Regions from separate parts of the Streptomyces sp. NPDC091272 genome, predicted to be linked through region 2. Evidence: riboswitches for the same ligand, from Rfam matches in the RefSeq annotation. Region 2 holds a riboswitch; each other region holds the start of a gene.

Region 1 (4,203 bases), on a different contig from region 2:
CGCTCCAACTGGTCGGAATCCAGGCCGTCCTGGACGTGATGGGCATCGGCGGCACCGAGTCCACGCACTGGTTCATCAAGGACCTGCCGCTGCTGATCGCGTTCGCGGTGCTCGCCGCGTACACCTACTCCTCGGGCCTGCGCGCGCCCGCACTGATCGCGTTCGTGAAGGACGGACTGATCTACCTGGTCATCGTCGTCGCGATCATCTACATCCCGATCAAGCTCGGTGGCTTCGACGCCATCTTCTCGGCGGCCCAGGAGAAGTTCAGCACCCCGGGCGCGGACGGCAAGCCGACCGGCGCGCTAACCCCGGGCCACACCGGTCAGTGGACCTACGCGACCCTGGCCCTCGGCTCCGCGCTCGCGCTCTTCATGTATCCGCACTCGATCACCGCCACGCTCTCCTCCAAGAGCCGCAACGTGATCCGCCGCAACACCACCATCCTGCCGCTGTACTCGCTGATGCTGGGACTGCTCGCGATACTCGGGTTCATGGCGATCGCCGCCGGGATCAAGGTGAAGAACGGCCAGTTGGCGATCCCGCAGCTGTTCGAGAACATGTTCCCCGACTGGTTCACCGGCGTCGCCTTCGCCGCGATCGGCATCGGCGCACTCGTCCCGGCGGCCATCATGTCGATCGCCGCCGCGAACCTCTTCACCCGCAACATCTACAAGGACTTCATCAAGCCGGACGCGACCCCGGCGCAGGAGACCAAGGTCTCCAAGCTGGTCTCGCTGCTGGTGAAGGTGGGCGCGCTCGTCTTCGTCCTCACCATGGACAAGACGGTCGCGATCAACTTCCAGCTGCTGGGCGGCATCTGGATCCTGCAGACGATGCCCGCACTGGTCGGCGGCCTGTTCACCCGCTGGTTCCACCGCTGGGCGCTGCTGGCCGGCTGGGCCGTCGGCATGGTCTACGGCACGCTGGCCGCCTACGGCGTCGCCTCGCCCACCCAGAAGCACTTCGGCGGCTCCAACGCCGCGATCCCGGGCATCGGCGAGATCGGCTACATCGGCCTCACCGCGTTCCTGCTGAACGTCCTGGTCACCGTGGTGCTCACCTTCGTCCTGCGGGCCCTCAAGGCCCCCGACGGCATCGACGAGACCAGCCCGTCCGACTACACGGCGGACGCGGGCGACCCGGGCGTCAAGGTCGAGCTGCCGCCGGCCACGGCGGGCGCCCCCGGCGGTCACTGACCCGCTCAGGCACAGCGCGTGCGGCCCGGCGCTCCACCCCTCGGAACGGGGTGGGCGCCGGGCCCTCGTCGTTGCACACTCCCCCCATGGACATTGCAATCCGGCCCGCCCGACCCGCCGAACACACCGAGGTGGGCGAACTCACCGCCCGCGCCTACCTGGACGACGGCCTCCTCACCTACGGCGAGGAGGACGACTACCTGCCCGTGCTGCGGGACGCCGCCACCCGCGCCGCCCACGCCGAACTGCTGGTGGCCACCGACCCCGAGGGCACGCTCCTCGGCACCGTCACCTACGCCCCGCAGGGCAGCCCGATGCAGGACATCGCCGGCCCCGGCGAGGCCGAGTTCCGGATGCTCGCGGTCGCCCGCCGGGCCAGGGGCCGCGGCGCAGGCGAGGCGCTCGTCCGCGCCTGCGTCGCCCGTGCGAGGGCGGAGGAGGGCGTCGTACGGGTGGTGATGTCCACCCAGCCGGCCATGCGCGGCGCACATCGGATCTACGAGCGGCTGGGCTTCGTACGCACCCCGGAGCGGGACTGGGACCCGGTGCCTGGACTGACCCTGTTCACCTACGAACGGCCCCTCTGAGCCCCTTCTGAACCGCTTGCGCATATGAAGTCTCGCGACTCGCGACACTAGATGTGGTGGGGTCTTCGTCCAGCACCCACCACATGTATGCTCGTGCTCGCTGTCGCCGCAGGGAAATCCGGTGCGAATCCGGAACTGTCCCGCAACGGTGTGTCATGTGCGCTTTTGCGTACCGCCAAGTCCGAGGACCTGCCGACAGCGCGTCCGGCTCGACCGAACCGGACACCGATACGTCCGGGTCTCGCGGTTGGGCCGGTGGACGCCAGGCGACGCGTGCCCTTTTCCGGGGTGCCGTGCGCTCGCGCGCCCCCTCCGCCGCAGGCCCAGCGCCGAGCGAGGGAGAGCCCCCACGTGACCATCGCGCCAGTCGATCCGGCCGCCCAGGCAGTACAGGGCAACGAAGGAAACCAGGACGCGCCCGGGACCGCGCTCCTGCGCACCCTGACCGACCTGACCGCCGACCTGCCCGACACCGACCCCGGCCGGGTCGCCGCCGCCGCCCTGCGTGGGCGCAACGCCCGTTCGGACGCCGCGGAGCTCAGGTCGCTCGCCACCGAGGCCGCCGCGGGCCTGATCTCCGAGGACCCCGCCTACTCGCGCCTCGCGGCCCGTCTCCTCGCCCGTACGATCCGGGACGAGGCGGCCACCCAGGGCGTGAACTGCTTCTCGGAGTCCGTCTCCGTCGGTCACCGCGAAGGGCTCATCGCGGACCGCACGGCCGACTTCGTCACCCGGCACGCGGCCGCGCTGGACGAGCTGGTCGACCTGGAAGGCGACGACCGCTTCGAGTACTTCGGTCTGCGTACCGTCTACAGCCGCTACCTGCTCCGCCACCCGATCACCCGCCAGGTCGTCGAGACCCCGCAGCACTTCATGCTGCGCGTGGCCTCCGGCCTCGCCGAGGACGACAGCACGCGGGCACTGGCCGAGGTCGCCTCGCTCTACCGGCTGATGAGCCGGCTGGACTACCTCCCGTCCTCGCCGACGCTCTTCAACTCCGGCACCCGCCACCCGCAGATGTCGTCCTGCTACCTCCTCGACTCGCCGATGGACGAGCTGGACTCGATCTACGACCGCTACCACCAGGTCGCCCGCCTCTCCAAGCACGCCGGCGGCATCGGCCTCTCGTACTCCCGCATCCGCGCCCGCGGTTCACTGATCCGCGGCACCAACGGGCACTCCAACGGCATCGTGCCGTTCCTGAAGACCCTGGACGCCTCGGTCGCCGCGGTGAACCAGGGCGGCCGCCGCAAGGGCGCCGCCGCCGTCTACCTGGAGACCTGGCACGCGGACGTCGAGGAGTTCCTGGAGCTGCGCGACAACACCGGCGAGGACGCCCGCCGCACCCACAACCTGAACCTCGCCCACTGGATCCCGGACGAGTTCATGCGCCGCGTCGACCAGGACGGCAGCTGGTCGCTGTTCTCACCCGCCGACGTCCCCGAGTTGGTCGACCTGTGGGGCGGGGAGTTCGACGCCGCGTACCGCAAGGCCGAGGCGGCGGGGCTGGCCAAGAAGTCGATGCCCGCCCGTGAGCTGTACGGCCGCATGATGCGCACCCTCGCGCAGACCGGCAACGGCTGGATCACCTTCAAGGACGCCTCCAACCGGACCGCCAACCAGACGGCGGAGCCGGGCCACACGGTCCACTCCTCCAACCTGTGCACCGAGATCCTCGAAGTGACGAACGACGGCGAGACGGCCGTCTGCAACCTCGGTTCGGTCAACCTGGGTGCCTTCGTCGACACCGAGGCCGGCAGCATCGACTGGGACCGCCTGGACGAGACCGTCCGTACGGCCGTCACCTTCCTCGACCGCGTGGTGGACATCAACTTCTACCCGACCGAGCAGGCCGGGAACTCCAACTCCAGGTGGCGCCCGGTCGGCCTGGGCGCGATGGGCCTCCAGGACGTCTTCTTCCAGCTGAAGCTGCCGTTCGACTCCCCCGAGGCCGCCGCGCTCTCCACGAGGATCGCCGAGCGGATCATGCTGGCCGCGTACGAGGCGTCCTGCGACCTCGCCGAGCGCTCCGGCCCGCTGCCCGCCTGGGAGAAGACCCGCACCGCCCGCGGCGTGCTGCACCCCGACCACTACGGTGTCGAGTTCTCCTGGCCGGAGCGCTGGGAGGCCCTGCGCGCCCGCATCGCCAGGACCGGCATGCGCAACTCGCTCCTGCTCGCCATCGCGCCGACGGCCACCATCGCCTCGATCGCCGGTGTGTACGAGTGCATCGAGCCGCAGGTCTCCAACCTCTTCAAGCGCGAGACCCTCTCCGGCGAGTTCCTCCAGGTCAACTCCTACCTGGTCCGCGACCTGAAGGCGCTCGGCGTCTGGGACGCGCAGACCCGCGAGGCGCTGCGCGAGGCGTCCGGCTCGGTCCAGGGGTTCAACTGGATCCCGGCCGAGGTCCGCGACCT
Region 2 (4,203 bases):
GGATGGACACCGACGTGCTGGCGGGCCTTGAGGCGGGAATGGAGACGTTCCTGGTGCTCACCGGGCTGACCGGCAAGGACGACATCGACAAGTACCCGTTCACGCCGTCCACCATCGTCGACTCGATCGCCGACCTGGTCGACCGCATCTGACCCTCCCGGGGGCCCGTACGGCGCAGTCACGGGCCCCTGGGGATGCGGGCGATGTGCGCACGGGCGAATCTTCGGAGTACCAGGAGGTTCACTATGCGCTCATCGCAGTTCACGCTGTGTGCAGGTGCGGTGCTCGCGGCGGTACTCGTCCCCGCGCCCGCCGCCCTCGCCGCGTCACCGGCCGCCACCGGTCCGGTCATCGTCACGAACAACGAGGACTCGAACGGCTTCGTCACCGTCACCCCGTCCACCGTCGCAGCCGGCGGGGAGGTGGACCTGCGCGTCGACGTGTGCGAGGGCGAGCGGGCCATCGGCACGTCGGAGGCCTTCTCCTCACCCGCGTACTTCAACCCGGCCGCCGACGGCGGTCTGTTCGCCGAGGCCCGGATCCGCTCCGACGCCCAGGGCCGCGACTACGGCATCCACGTCAAGTGCGAGGAGGGCGGTGGCAACGCCAAGGGCAACGTCACCGTCGTGCACCACAGGACCGAACCGACCGCACCCGTCCACGCGGGCGGCGGCGGTACGGCGCAGCTGGCCGCCGAGTCCGACGGCCCCGGCACCCCGCACACCCTGATCGGCCTCGGCCTCGCGGGGGTGGCCGCCGTCGCCATCGCCGGCCGTTCCGTGCGCCGCCGCCGCCGCAACGGCTCGCGCTAGGGACTCTCGCCCGGATCACGCGCGCCAGGACCGATCCGGACGGGAGACCCGCAGCGACGCCCCGTCAGGGGCACGGGCACCTGCGCGGCCGGCGACAGCGGATCCGCGCGAAGCACCGAGGGAGCACTCACCATGAGTACCGACGAATCTGCTTCCGGCAAGGGCCGGGCGGTCACCGGCACCGCCTGGGCGGTGCTGCTCCTCGGACTGTGGCTGTGGGGCCGCGACCTCACCGAAGGCACCGGCGGCCATGCCGCGTCGGCCGCCGGTGACGTGGCCGCGGTGGGACGCCCACTGCTGCAGGTCGAACTGCCCGACGCGCACCGGCCGGTCGCCGGGGTGCGCCCGCGGCGCCTCGACATCCCCTCGCTCGGCATCTCCGCGCCGGTGGCCCCGCGCGGGCTCGACGCCCATGGCGCGGTGGACCCGCCGCCGTACGAACAGCCCAAGGTGGTCGGCTGGTACCGGGACGGCGCCCGGCCGGGCGCGCGCGGTGTGACGCTGCTCGTGGGACACGTCGACACCAGGAGCAAGCCCGCCGTCTTCTACGGCCTCAGCTCCGCCCGCCCCGGCGAACGGGTCAAGATCACCGGAGCGGACGGCTCGGTCACCGAGTTCACGGTCGACGACGTCCAGGTCTTCAGCCGCGACAAGTTCGACGCGAAGAAGGCCTACGGACCCCGCAAGGACGGCAGGGCCGAACTGCGGCTCATCACCTGCGGCGGTACGTACGACCACGCGGCCCGCTCCTACACGGCCAACGTGGTCGTCTCCGCCTATCTGACGGGAGCCGTTCAGGCCCCTGCCGGGACCGCCACCTCCTGAGCGGGGGCGGGGGAACCGGCCCGCTGCGCGGCCCGCAGCCCGAGAGCGCCGAAGACCGCCGCGAACACCGCCCACAGCAGCAGCTGTGACCCGAGCGAGAGCACCCGGAAGTCCCACAGCAGCGTGGCGGGCACGGGGACCTCGTCCGGATTTCCGGGCAGCAGGAACAGCACGGCCAGCGTCACCGCCCCGGTCAGGAAGACCGCGCCGTGCCGCAACGGCTCCGGCCGGCCCGCCAGCCGTACGTACAACTGCCTGGCCAGGAGCATGCCGAGGACGCCGATCACGACGGCGGCCAGCCACAGCTGCTGGCGCTCTCCCACCGTGTTGGCGTCGCCCACGCCCGGCGGCGCCGCCGGGTAGCGCAGCCCCGGCAGCAGGGCCACCGCGACGAACGCGGCGGCGCAGAACCCGAGCGCGCGCGGCCAGGCCCGTACGAGGAAGCCGGTGCGGCGGTGCACCAGTGCGTACGCCACGGCGAACAGCACGCCGAGCGCCAGGCCCGCGACCACGGCGGTGACCACCAGGCCGAAGTGCTGCTGCCCGCGCGAGAACAGCTCCTCGTGGTGCTCGGCGACTGCGCCCGCCGCCGCGTGCGCGTGCTCGGCCGCCTCCGCCTTGGCCGAGCGCGCCTCTTCGAGGACGATCGCCCGGTCCATCACGGGTTCGGCGAGCAGCAGCGAGAAGAGGCCGGTGACCAGGCCCGCTGCCCCGCCCGCCGCGAGTCCGCGGCCGAGCAGGGGGAGTATGAGGTTGTTCATGGTGCTCAACGGCCCCGATCAGTGGCAGGGGGCACCGAAGAGGTGCCGGCCGTCGTGCGAGAACTCGTGCAGATAGCTGCCGGTCGCGGAGATGATGTGGCCGTTGTCCATGAACACGGCGTACAGCGCGATCAGCGCGACGATCACCGCGGCGGCCAGAATCAGCAGATCCCGGGTGCGGGTGGTCGCGGACGCGAGGTCAGTGGTCTGTGCGGACTGCTGAGCAGACGCGGACATAGCGGTGTGCCTCCTTGAGGGGTTTCCACGCCCCGATGCAGGAGGACGACGGGTCAGTTCCTGACTCCCGCGGCCGCGCGCTGCGCGGACGTGGTCACAGTGGCGGGACCGCCCCGGATTCGCACCGGAGTTCCTGTTCACCGTCGCCTCGAAGTGTGAAGTTGTCCTCCGGAGAGTCCCAGTCTGGCTGAACACTGTCAACAGGGGTCCGGTCAGCGGGCCCGCCGGGGGCGGGGCGGGGGCGAAGTACCTGGCCCGGCCGACTGCTCGCTCCCCCCGGAGCGGTCGGCCGGGCCGGTCCTCGACCGCGCGCGCACGAACTGCGGGAGAAGCCCGGCGCCGTCGCGGGAGGTTCTGGGGGACCAGCTCGGAACTGCGGGCCGGGGGCTGGGGCCGCCACACCACTTTAGAGCGCCCAAGCGCCGTTCTCCATAGGGTAGTTGACGCGATGTCACGAGAGAGTCGCGGCGGGTGTCCCGGCCGCCGGTACAGGCGTGCCGGTGCGAACCCCGCTCGCCGCGGGCCCCGGCACAAGATTTTCCCGGTCGGCCTCGGCGCGGCAACCCGGCGCGGGACCCCGCAGAGCCCGCGAACGAGCTGGTGGGGAGTGGTGCAACAGCTTCACGACGAAGCAGGACACGCCTCGTGGGGCGGGAGCCCGATGTGTCAGGATTGGATTCGACCGGTTCTGTCCGGGCAGGGGCGCCTGGGGGGCTGCCTCGGAATTTCTTTCATCTTCGAGACGGTCACCTTCGAGAGGTTTCGAGAAGGTCGGTCCTCACAAAGGCGCCCAAGGGGGAGTCGATGTACGGCAGTTACAGCGGACGTGTGCGAGCGGTCGGAGCGGTCGCGGTGGGGGCCGCGCTGCTCCTGACGGGCTGCACCTCGGACGGCGGCGGGGACGGTGACACCGCGGGGAAGAACCCGCCGGTCTCCCAGCTGCCCAAGGGCGACGACCCGTACTGGGTCAATCCGGACGCCAAGGCGGCCCAGGCGCTCGCCGAGGAGGGCGACGCGTCGAAACAGGACCTGATCAAGAAGATCGCCCAGCAGCCGGCCGGCGAGTGGCTGATCCCGGAGAACGCCAAGGACCAGGCGAAGGGCTTCACCGAGGCAGCAGCCGCCGCCGACCGCGAGGCGATCCTCGTCGTCTACAACATCCCGCACCGCGACTGCGGCAACTACTCCGGCGGCGGCGCCTCCGACGGCAACGCCTACCGCGCCTTCATCAAGGAGGTCGCCGAGGGCATCGGCGACCGGCCGGCGACGGTGATCCTGGAGCCCGACGCGGTGCTCCACCTGGTCGACAACTGCACCCCCGAGAAGTTCCACGAGGAGCGCTACGACCTCCTCAAGGGCGCCATCAAGACCCTGAAGCAGCAGCCGAAGACCAAGGTCTACCTCGACGCGGGCAACGCGGGCTGGGGCAAGCCGGACCAGATCTTCGAGCCGCTGAAGTGGTCGGGCATCGACCAGGCCGACGGCTTCTCGGTGAACGTGTCGAACTTCTACTCCACCGAGGAGAGCAAGAAGTACGGCAAGGAGCTCTCCGCGAAGATCGGCAACAA
Region 3 (4,203 bases), on a different contig from region 2:
CCGCGGTGTCGGCCTCCCAGAACCTCTTGTGCGGGGAGCGGCCCATCGCGACGACCTCGCGGACGGACAGCTCGAAGACGGCCTGGCCGTCCTGCGGGACGGTGGCCAGGCGCCGGGCGCGCTCCTTGGCACCCATGGTGTGCAGGTCCTCGCCGTCCAGGAGGGCGCGGCCGTGGGTGGGGGCCAGGGTGCCGTAGACGCAGCGCAGGAGGGTGGTCTTGCCGCTGCCGTTGGGGCCGACGAGACCGACGGTCTCGCCCGCGCGGGCCTCGATGTCGACGGAGTCGACGAGGTGGCGGCCGTCGGTCCCGTACGAGAGCCCCTCTGTCCGCAGTGTGGTCATGCCGGGACTCCTCGGGGACGGTGCGGGGCGGGCGGGGACGGTGCGGGGCGGGCGGGGGCGGGCGGGACGAAGGGCCGGGCGTGAGGGCCTGCCCCGCCCTGGCGTCGGCTCATGACGGCGCCTCCTCGGGTCTGCGGCGCAGCAGCCACAGGAAGAAGGGGCCGCCGATGAGGGCGGTGAGGATGCCGACCGGGATGTCCTGGGGTTCGGCGATGACGCGGGCGCCGAGGTCGGCGAGGACCAGGAAGGCGGCCCCGGCGAGCGCGACGACCGGCAGCAGTGTCCGGTGCGAGGCCCCGACCAGCATCCGGGCGGCGTGCGGGACGAGCAGGCCGATGAAGCCGATCGCCCCGGAGACGGAGACCAGGACGCCGGTGACGAGGGAGGACAGGACGAATACGCCCGCCCGGAAGCGCGAGGTGTCGAGCCCGAGGACGGTCGCTCCCTCCTCCCCCACCAGCATCAGGTCGAGCGGCCTGGCGAGGGCGACGAGCAGCGCGGTACCCGCCGCGAGGACGACGGCCGGCAGCAGGAGCATGTCCCACCGGGCGCTGCCGAGGCCGCCGAGCGTCCAGTACATGGCTTCCTGGAAGTGCTCGCGCTTCGCCGAGGTGACCATGACCAGGCTGGTCAGCGCGGACAGGATGTACGCGACGGCGACCCCGGCGAGGACGAGCCGGGTGCCGGTCATCCGGCCGCCGCGCCTGGCGAGGCTGTAGACGAGGACCAGCGCGAGCAGCGAGCCGGCGAACGCGCCCGCCGGCATGGTGACGGTCGTCGCGAGGCCCAGCCCGCTGCCGATCCCGAAGACGATGACCAGGACGACGCCCGCCGACGCCCCGGAGGAGATGCCGAGCAGGTACGGGTCGGCCAGCGGGTTGCGTACGAGCGCCTGGAGCACCGTGCCGACCACGGCCAGGCCCGCGCCGACGATCGCGCCGAGCAGGACGCGCGGCATCCGTACGTCCAGGACGATCGTGCGGAAGGGGCTCGGCTCCGCGCCGCCCGTGACGATGTCGAGGACCTGGGAGGCGGGGATGCGGACCTGTCCGAGGGCGAGGCCCGCGACCGTCGCCGCCGCGAGTGCGGCGGCGAGGACGGTGAGGACGAGGGTGTAGCGGAGCGGCCCGCGGGCGGGCGGTGTGCGGCAGCTCACGGCGGGGCTACTTCTTCAGCTCGGGGTGGAGCTGGGTGGCGAGGCGTTCGATCGCGGCGGGGGCCCGGACGCCGACCACCAGCTCGGAGAGCGGCAGCACCGCGAACCTCTTGTTCTTCACCGCGGGCACGTCCTTCAGCGCCGGGTCGTCGAGCAGCCGCTTCTTCTTCTGCTCGACGGTGGTCGCGCCGTAGTCGATGATCATGATGACCTCGGGCCTGCGGGTGACGACCTGTTCCCAGGAGGCGTCGGTGAAGGACTTCGGGACGTCCGCCATGACGTTCCTGCCGCCGGCCCGGGTGATCATCTCGTTGGCGATGCCCTTGCCGCCCGCGGTGGAGGCGGTCTTGTCGCCACTGTCGTACGCGAAGACGCTGACCGGCTCGACACCGGCCAGCCGGGCCGCGGTGTCCTTGACCGTCTTCTTCGCGCCGGCGACCCAGGCGTCGGCGCGCGCGCCGACGCCGAAGGTGCGGCCGGTCTCGGTGACTTCCCGGTAGATGTCGTCGACGGCGCTGCTGCCCTCGGTGCAGTACTCGATGTTGAGCCGGGAGTCGATGCCGGACTTCTTGAGGTCCGCGCGGCCGGTGCCCTGCTTGGGGTCGAAGGCGGAGGCGTAACCGCCGTAGACGAAGTCGGGGTCGGCGGCGAGGAGCTTCTCCTTGGAGGGGTACTCCTTGGCGACGACGGGGATCTTCGCGTAGTCGGCCGCGTACTTCGGGAGGATCTTGTCGTCGAGGTAGGCGGTGCCGGTGACGGACTTCGCCAGGCCGAGTTCCAGGAGGACCTCGGTGGCGTGCTGGTTCATCGCCAGGGCGCGCTCGGGGGGCTTGGTGTACGTGGTCCGCACGCCGCAGTTCTCGACGGTGTACGGGAAGCCGGGGGCGGCCTTCGCCCGGTCCCTCGCCCCGGTGTCCTGCGGCTCGCCCGCGCAGGCGGTGAGCGGGAGCAGGGTGGCTGCGGCGGCGGCTATGACGAGCGTGCGGCGGAACGCGGGCATGACGGTGGGCCTCCTCGGGGGATGTCCTCGTCCCCTCGTACGGATGGGAGGCGGCAGGTCAGTTCCTGGCTTCCGGGCCTGCGAGGGCCTGGTCACAGTGGCGGGACCGTGCCGGATTCACACCGGCTTCCTGGGTTCTGCCGCCCAGGTCGCGCACAGTCTCTCACCTGGGAGGAAGCGGCCGTCCTCCCAGGCACGTCCAGGCACGTCACCACTGCCGGCGGCGGCCCCGGCTAGCCGGCCACCTGTACCTCTTCCTCCGTGATCACGCCGTCCACGATCCGGTAGGACCGGAACTGGAACTCACCGAGGCCGTCCGCGTCGGCCGTCGACACCAGGACGTAGTGGGCGCCCGGCTCGTTGGCGTAGGTGACGTCCGTGCGGGACGGGTAGGCCTCGGTGGCCGTGTGCGAGTGGTAGACGATCACCGGTTCCTCGTCCCGGTCGTCCATCTCCCGGTACAGCTTCAGCAGGTCGCCCGAGTCGAACTCGTAGAAGGTGGGCGAGCGCGCCGCGTTCAGCATCGGCACGAAGCGCTCGGGGCGGCCCGTCCCCTCCGGCCCCGCCACCACGCCGCACGCCTCGTCGGGGTGGTCGGCGCGCGCATGGGCCACGATCTGGTCGTAAACGGTCCGGGAAATGGTCAGCATGCGGCCCAGGATATGCAGAAGGCCCCGCCCGTACCGAGGAGTGGTACGGGCGGGACCGAATGCTGGACGACCTGGCGGACTACCTGCGGGACGACCCGCCGGACGATCTGCTGGACGACCCGCCGGACGACCCGCCCGACGGTGTTACTTCTTGGCCGCGAACTTCTCCGGGTTCCTGGCCTTCATCACCAGGTAGGAGACGCCCAGCAGCAGCGCCCACACCGGCGCGCAGTACAGCGAGATCCTGGCGTCCTTGTCGATGCCCATCAGCACGATCACCATCGCGATGAACGCCAGCGCGAACCAGCTGGTCCAGGGCGCGCCCGGGGCCCGGAACGAGGACTTCGGGAGCACGCCCGCGTCGGAGAGCTTCCGGTAGCGGATCTGCGAGCAGAGGATCATGATCCAGGCCCACATGCCGGAGATGGTCGCGAAGGAGACGACGTAGTTGAACGCCTCGCCCGGCCACTGGTAGTTGATCCACACGCCGACCAGCATGAGTGCGGCGGAGAACGAGGTGCCGGCCAGCGGCAGCCCGCGTGCCGTCAGCTTGGTGAAGAACTTCGGCGCCTGTCCGTTGAGCGCGAGGTCGCGCAGCATCCGGCCGGTGGAGTACATGCCGGAGTTGCAGGAGGACAGCGCCGCGGTGAGGACGACGAAGTTGACGATGGCGGCGCCGACGCCCAGGCCCATCTTCTCGAAGGCCGCGACGAACGGCGAGATGCCGGGCTGGAAGTGCGTCCAGGGCACCACCGAGAGGATCATGATCAGCGCGCCGACGTAGAAGACGGCGATGCGCCACGGCACGGTGTTGATGGCCTTCGGCAGCACGGTCTTCGGGTCCTTGGACTCGCCCGCGGTCACACCGACCAGCTCGACGGCGAGGAAGGCGAACATGACCATCTGGAGCGTCATCAGCGTCGAGCCGATGCCCTTGGGGAAGAACCCGCCCTCGGACCACAGCAGCGAGACGGACGCGGTGTCACCGGCGTCGGAGAAGCCGACGGTCAGGATGCCGGCGCAGATCAGGATCATGCCGATGATGGCGGTCACC
Region 4 (4,203 bases), on a different contig from region 2:
TCATCCGCGCCCCTCGGGCGCCCCCGGCGGCACGAACGGCAGGCCGGCCGGGGCGCCCGACTCGATGAGCCGCCACAACCCGTCCGTGTCCGCGTGTTCCTCGATCAGATCGCCGAGCCTGTCCAGCTGCTCCTCGCGCAGGGCCTCGAAGCTCGTGTCCGGTGCCGGTACGAAACGCCGGCCCGCAGCCGTCGCGACCTCCCGCAGGAAGGCCCGCCGGAACCCGTCGCTCTCCAGCGACCCGTGCCAGTGCGTCCCCCACACGGCGCCCACCCGGCACCCGTCCAGGAAGGCTTCCCCACCGAGGACCTCGGCCACCCCGTGATGGATCTCGTACGCCTCGACGGCCTCGCCGAGCGCCTCGCCCACCGGCCGGGTGAGCGTCTTCTCGCGGGCGAAGCGCACCCGTACCGGCAGCAGGCCCAGCCCCTCGACCACCCCGGCGCGCGACTCGACCTCGTCCTCGATGCGGGTGCCGAGCAGCTGGTACCCGCCGCAGATCCCCAGCACCGGCAGCCCCTCGGCGGCCCGCCGCAGCAGCGCGTCCGCGAGGCCGCGCTCCCGCAGCCACCGCAGCGCCCCCACCGTGCCGCGGGTGCCGGGCACGACCACCAGGTCCGCGTCGGCCAGCTCCTCCGCGCGGTCCACGAACCGCACGACCACACCCGGTTCGGCGGCCAGCGCGTCCACGTCGGTGAAGTTGGACATCAGCGGCACCGCGCACACCGCGACCCGCAGCACGTCCTCGCCGACCGGCGGCGCCACCACGGACTCGCGCACCGCACCGCGCAGCGACACCCGCAGGCCGTCCTCCTCGTCGATGCCGAGCCCGTGCGCGAACGGCAGCACGCCGTACGTCCTGCGCCCGGTCAGGTCCTCCAGCATCTCCAGGCCAGGCTCCAGGAGCGAGACATCACCCCGGAACTTGTTCACCAGGTAGCCCGCCACCAGCCGCTGGTCCTCCCGCGCGAGCAGCGCGGTGGTGCCGAAGAACGACGCGAAGACGCCCCCGCGGTCGATGTCCCCGACCACCACCACCGGGAAGTCCGCGGCCCGTGCGATCCCCATGTTCACGATGTCGGTACGGCGCAGATTGATCTCCGCCGGGCTTCCGGCGCCCTCGCAGATCACCGCGTCGTACTGGTCGCGCAGTTCGGCCAGGCACTCGGTGACCGTCCCGAGCAGCGCCTCGCGGTGCCCGCCCTGCACGCCCTTGCCGTACGTCCTGCCGCCCGCCGTGCCGAAGAAGCCGCGGGCGCTCATCTCGCCGACCGGCTTGCCGAGCAGCACCACCTGACTCGACCTGTCGCTGCCCGGTTTGAGCAGCACCGGGTTCATCAGGGCGCTCGGCTCGACCCGCGCGGCCTGTGCCTGCATCGCCTGGGCGCGCCCGATCTCCGCGCCCTCACGGGTCACGAAGGAGTTCAGCGACATGTTCTGCGCCTTGAACGGGGCGACCTTCACCCCTTGGCGCACCAGCCACCGGCAGATCCCCGCCGTGACCACGCTCTTGCCCGCGTCCGACGTGGTCCCCGCGACCAGCAGCCCGCCACCGCTCATGAGTTACGTCCCTTCACGTACGCGTGCCCGTACGAAGCGGCCAGCCGGCCCGCCGCGCACACGGCCAACGCCAGCAGATTCACCCGGCGCGACAGCCGCACCGCACGCTCGATGTCCGGTACGTCCACGGGACGCCCGCTCTTCCCGTTCAGCACCGCACGGTGCTCCACCCGGCCCGCGTAGGAGAGCGTGCCGCCGAGGGTGACGCCCAGGGCGCCCGCGAACGAGGCCTCCACCGGGCCCGCGTTGGGGCTCGGGTGGTGTGCGGCGTCCGCGCGCCATGCCCGCAAAGCGCCCCGGGGGTCACCCCCCGCGAGCACGGCCAGCGCGGCCGTCAGCCGGGCGCCGGGCCAGCCCGCGAGGTCGTCGAGGCGCGCCGATGCCCACCCGTACCGCAGATGGTGCGGCGACCTGTGGCCGACCATCGCGTCCAGGGTGTTCACCGCCCGGAAGGCCACCAGCCCCGGCACGCCGGCGACCGCGCCCCACACCAGCGCGCCCACCACCGCGTCCGAGGTGTTCTCGGCGACCGACTCCACGACGGCGCGCGCCATCTGCTGTCCGTCCAGGGCCTGCGGGTCGCGCCCGCACAGGTGCGGCAGCCGCTCGCGGGCGACGTCGAGGTCCCCCGCGGCCAGGGCCCCGCCGACCGCGCGGGCCTCCCGCCCCAGCGACGTACCACCGACGACCGACCAGGTGACGGCGGCGGTCAGGGCGACGGACGCGGCGGGCGAGCGGCGCACGGCGCGCGCGGCGAGCGCGGCGGCGCCCGTGGCCCCGCCCACGCAGAGCAGGGTGTGCAGGGCGCCCCGGCCGCGGTGGTCGCGCCACAGCGCCCGCTCGACCGCGGCTGCGGCCCGCCCGAAGGCGGCGACGGGATGGCCCCTGCGGGGGTCGCCGAGCAGCAGGTCGCCGAGGAGTCCGGCGGCGGCGCCGTACGCGAAGACGCGGGCGGGACTCGGGCAGGGGGCGGCTGGACCGCGGGTTCCGCAGCCGGGCATGGCGATGTGTCCTTAACTCAGGGTCCGCGCCCTGGTTCGACGTGACGAGCGGCTGGGAGTTCCTGGCTTCCGTACGGCCCTCGCGGGACGTACGTGACAGTGGCGGGACCGCGCCGGATTCGCACCGGCTTCCTCTCCATGCCGCCGTATTGGCTCCGGCAGTCCACCACGCTCCGCGAACAGCCGTCAACCTGGGGTTGACCTGCGGCGCTCCCCGCGTGCACCGGCCCGCCCGGGGGCGCACGCAGAACCGCCCCGCGCACGAGGCACGGGGCGGCGGGGGCGGAGCGAGGATCAGGCGACGATCAGGAAGATTCCGTATGCCACGGCCGCCGCGCAGAGCGCGAAGCAGGCGTAGGCGCCGGTACGTGCCACGGTCGCGGAGCCGCCCGAGGCGGTGGCGCCCTCCTGCTTGGAGAGCCCCACGATGCCGAGGGTGAACAGGCCCACCAGGCCCACGGTGGCCACGAGGCTGACGCCGAAGACGGTGCCGAGAGCTGCCCAGTCGATGTTCATGTCGTGTGCGTCCTTAGACCGATGCGGCCGGGCGGGCCGCCTCGGCGGGGGAGTGGAGGGTGGCCTTTATGTCGTCCGTGTCGTGCAGCAGGACACCGGCCGGGGGCGGGGTGACCGCGGCGACGGCGGCGGTGACGACGCCCGCGGGCTCGCCGGACGTCTCCAGGTCGTCGGCGGTGACGTTGGTGTGGTCGACCGGCTTGCGGCGCGACAGGGCCCAGATCACACCCGAGCCCGCGACCAGCAGGACGGCCACGGCGGTGACGCCCCAGGCGCCCTGACCCGTCAGGAACTCCGCGGCGGCGGCGACCAGACCCGCGGCGGGCAGCGTCAGGCCCCAGGCGACGAACATCCGGGTCGCGGTCGACCAGCGGACCACGCCGCCCTTGCGGCCGAGGCCCGCGCCCATCACGGAGCCGGAGCAGACCTGGGTGGTGGAGAGGGAGAAGCCGAGGTGCGAGGAGGCCAGGATGACCGTCGCGGCGCCGGTCTGGGCGGCGAAGCCCTGCGGCGGACGGAGGTCGGTGAGGCCCTTGCCCATGGTGCGGATGATGCGCCAGCCGCCCAGGTACGTACCGGCGGCGATGGCCACACCGGCCGAGACGATGACCCACAGGGGCGGGTTGGAGCCGGGGGCCAGCACGTTTCCGGTGACCAGGGCCAGGGTGATGACACCCATCGTCTTCTGGGCGTCGTTGGTGCCGTGCGCGAGGGAGACGAGGCCGGCGGAGGCGATCTGGCCCGCGCGGTAACCCTTGGCGGTGGCCTTCTCGTCGGTCCTGGACGCCAGCTTGAAGGTGAGCTTCGTGGCGAGGTACGCGGCGACGCCGGCCACCAGCGGCGCGGCGATCGCGGGCAGCAGCACCTTGGTGATGACGACGCTGCCGTTGACCCCCGAGGTACCCACCGACATCAAGGTGGCGCCGATGAGGCCGCCGAAGAGTGCGTGGGAGGAACTGGACGGCAGACCGATCAGCCAGGTCAACAGGTTCCAGAGGATGGCGCCGACCAGCGCCGCGAAGATCACTTCCGTCGTGATGCCGCTCTCGTTGATGAGCCCGCCGGAGATCGTCTTGGCGACCTCGACGGAGAGGAAAGCACCAACGAGGTTGAGCACGGCGGACAT

Evidence for each region. Region 2 has a riboswitch for cobalamin ahead of ACIQM4_RS17870 (CbtB-domain containing protein). Riboswitches for the same ligand answer to the same signal wherever they lie in the genome.
Region 1: it holds a riboswitch for cobalamin, as region 2 does, so the genes downstream of both, ACIQM4_RS06050 (ribonucleoside-diphosphate reductase subunit alpha) here and ACIQM4_RS17870 (CbtB-domain containing protein) in region 2, are expected to answer to the same signal.
Region 3: it holds a riboswitch for cobalamin, as region 2 does, so the genes downstream of both, ACIQM4_RS32485 (ABC transporter substrate-binding protein) here and ACIQM4_RS17870 (CbtB-domain containing protein) in region 2, are expected to answer to the same signal.
Region 4: it holds a riboswitch for cobalamin, as region 2 does, so the genes downstream of both, ACIQM4_RS20615 (cobalamin biosynthesis protein) here and ACIQM4_RS17870 (CbtB-domain containing protein) in region 2, are expected to answer to the same signal.

What each region holds. Positions count from the first base shown of each region.
Region 1 covers NZ_JBIVVC010000002.1:275,047-279,249, forward strand. Annotated here, with positions in the region: gene mctP (monocarboxylate uptake permease MctP) at 1-1,199, shown strand, start outside; gene ACIQM4_RS06045 (GNAT family N-acetyltransferase) at 1,286-1,786, shown strand; cobalamin riboswitch at 1,861-1,998, shown strand; gene ACIQM4_RS06050 (ribonucleoside-diphosphate reductase subunit alpha) at 2,138-4,203, shown strand, end outside.
Region 2 covers NZ_JBIVVC010000005.1:515,170-519,372, reverse strand. Annotated here, with positions in the region: gene ACIQM4_RS17890 (HAD-IIA family hydrolase) at 1-152, shown strand, start outside; gene ACIQM4_RS17885 (hypothetical protein) at 246-812, shown strand; gene ACIQM4_RS17880 (class F sortase) at 945-1,637, shown strand; gene ACIQM4_RS17875 (CbtA family protein) at 1,607-2,398, opposite strand; gene ACIQM4_RS17870 (CbtB-domain containing protein) at 2,417-2,635, opposite strand; cobalamin riboswitch at 2,669-2,833, opposite strand; gene ACIQM4_RS17865 (glycoside hydrolase family 6 protein) at 3,440-4,203, shown strand, end outside.
Region 3 covers NZ_JBIVVC010000017.1:22,329-26,531, forward strand. Annotated here, with positions in the region: gene ACIQM4_RS32475 (ABC transporter ATP-binding protein) at 1-343, opposite strand, end outside; gene ACIQM4_RS32480 (FecCD family ABC transporter permease) at 453-1,499, opposite strand; gene ACIQM4_RS32485 (ABC transporter substrate-binding protein) at 1,507-2,499, opposite strand; cobalamin riboswitch at 2,538-2,685, opposite strand; gene ACIQM4_RS32490 (Mov34/MPN/PAD-1 family protein) at 2,733-3,149, opposite strand; gene ACIQM4_RS32495 (amino acid permease) at 3,294-4,203, opposite strand, start outside.
Region 4 covers NZ_JBIVVC010000007.1:79,469-83,671, reverse strand. Annotated here, with positions in the region: gene ACIQM4_RS20620 (cobyric acid synthase) at 1-1,560, opposite strand; gene ACIQM4_RS20615 (cobalamin biosynthesis protein) at 1,557-2,561, opposite strand; cobalamin riboswitch at 2,598-2,736, opposite strand; gene ACIQM4_RS20610 (hypothetical protein) at 2,856-3,077, opposite strand; gene ACIQM4_RS20605 (anion permease) at 3,091-4,203, opposite strand, start outside.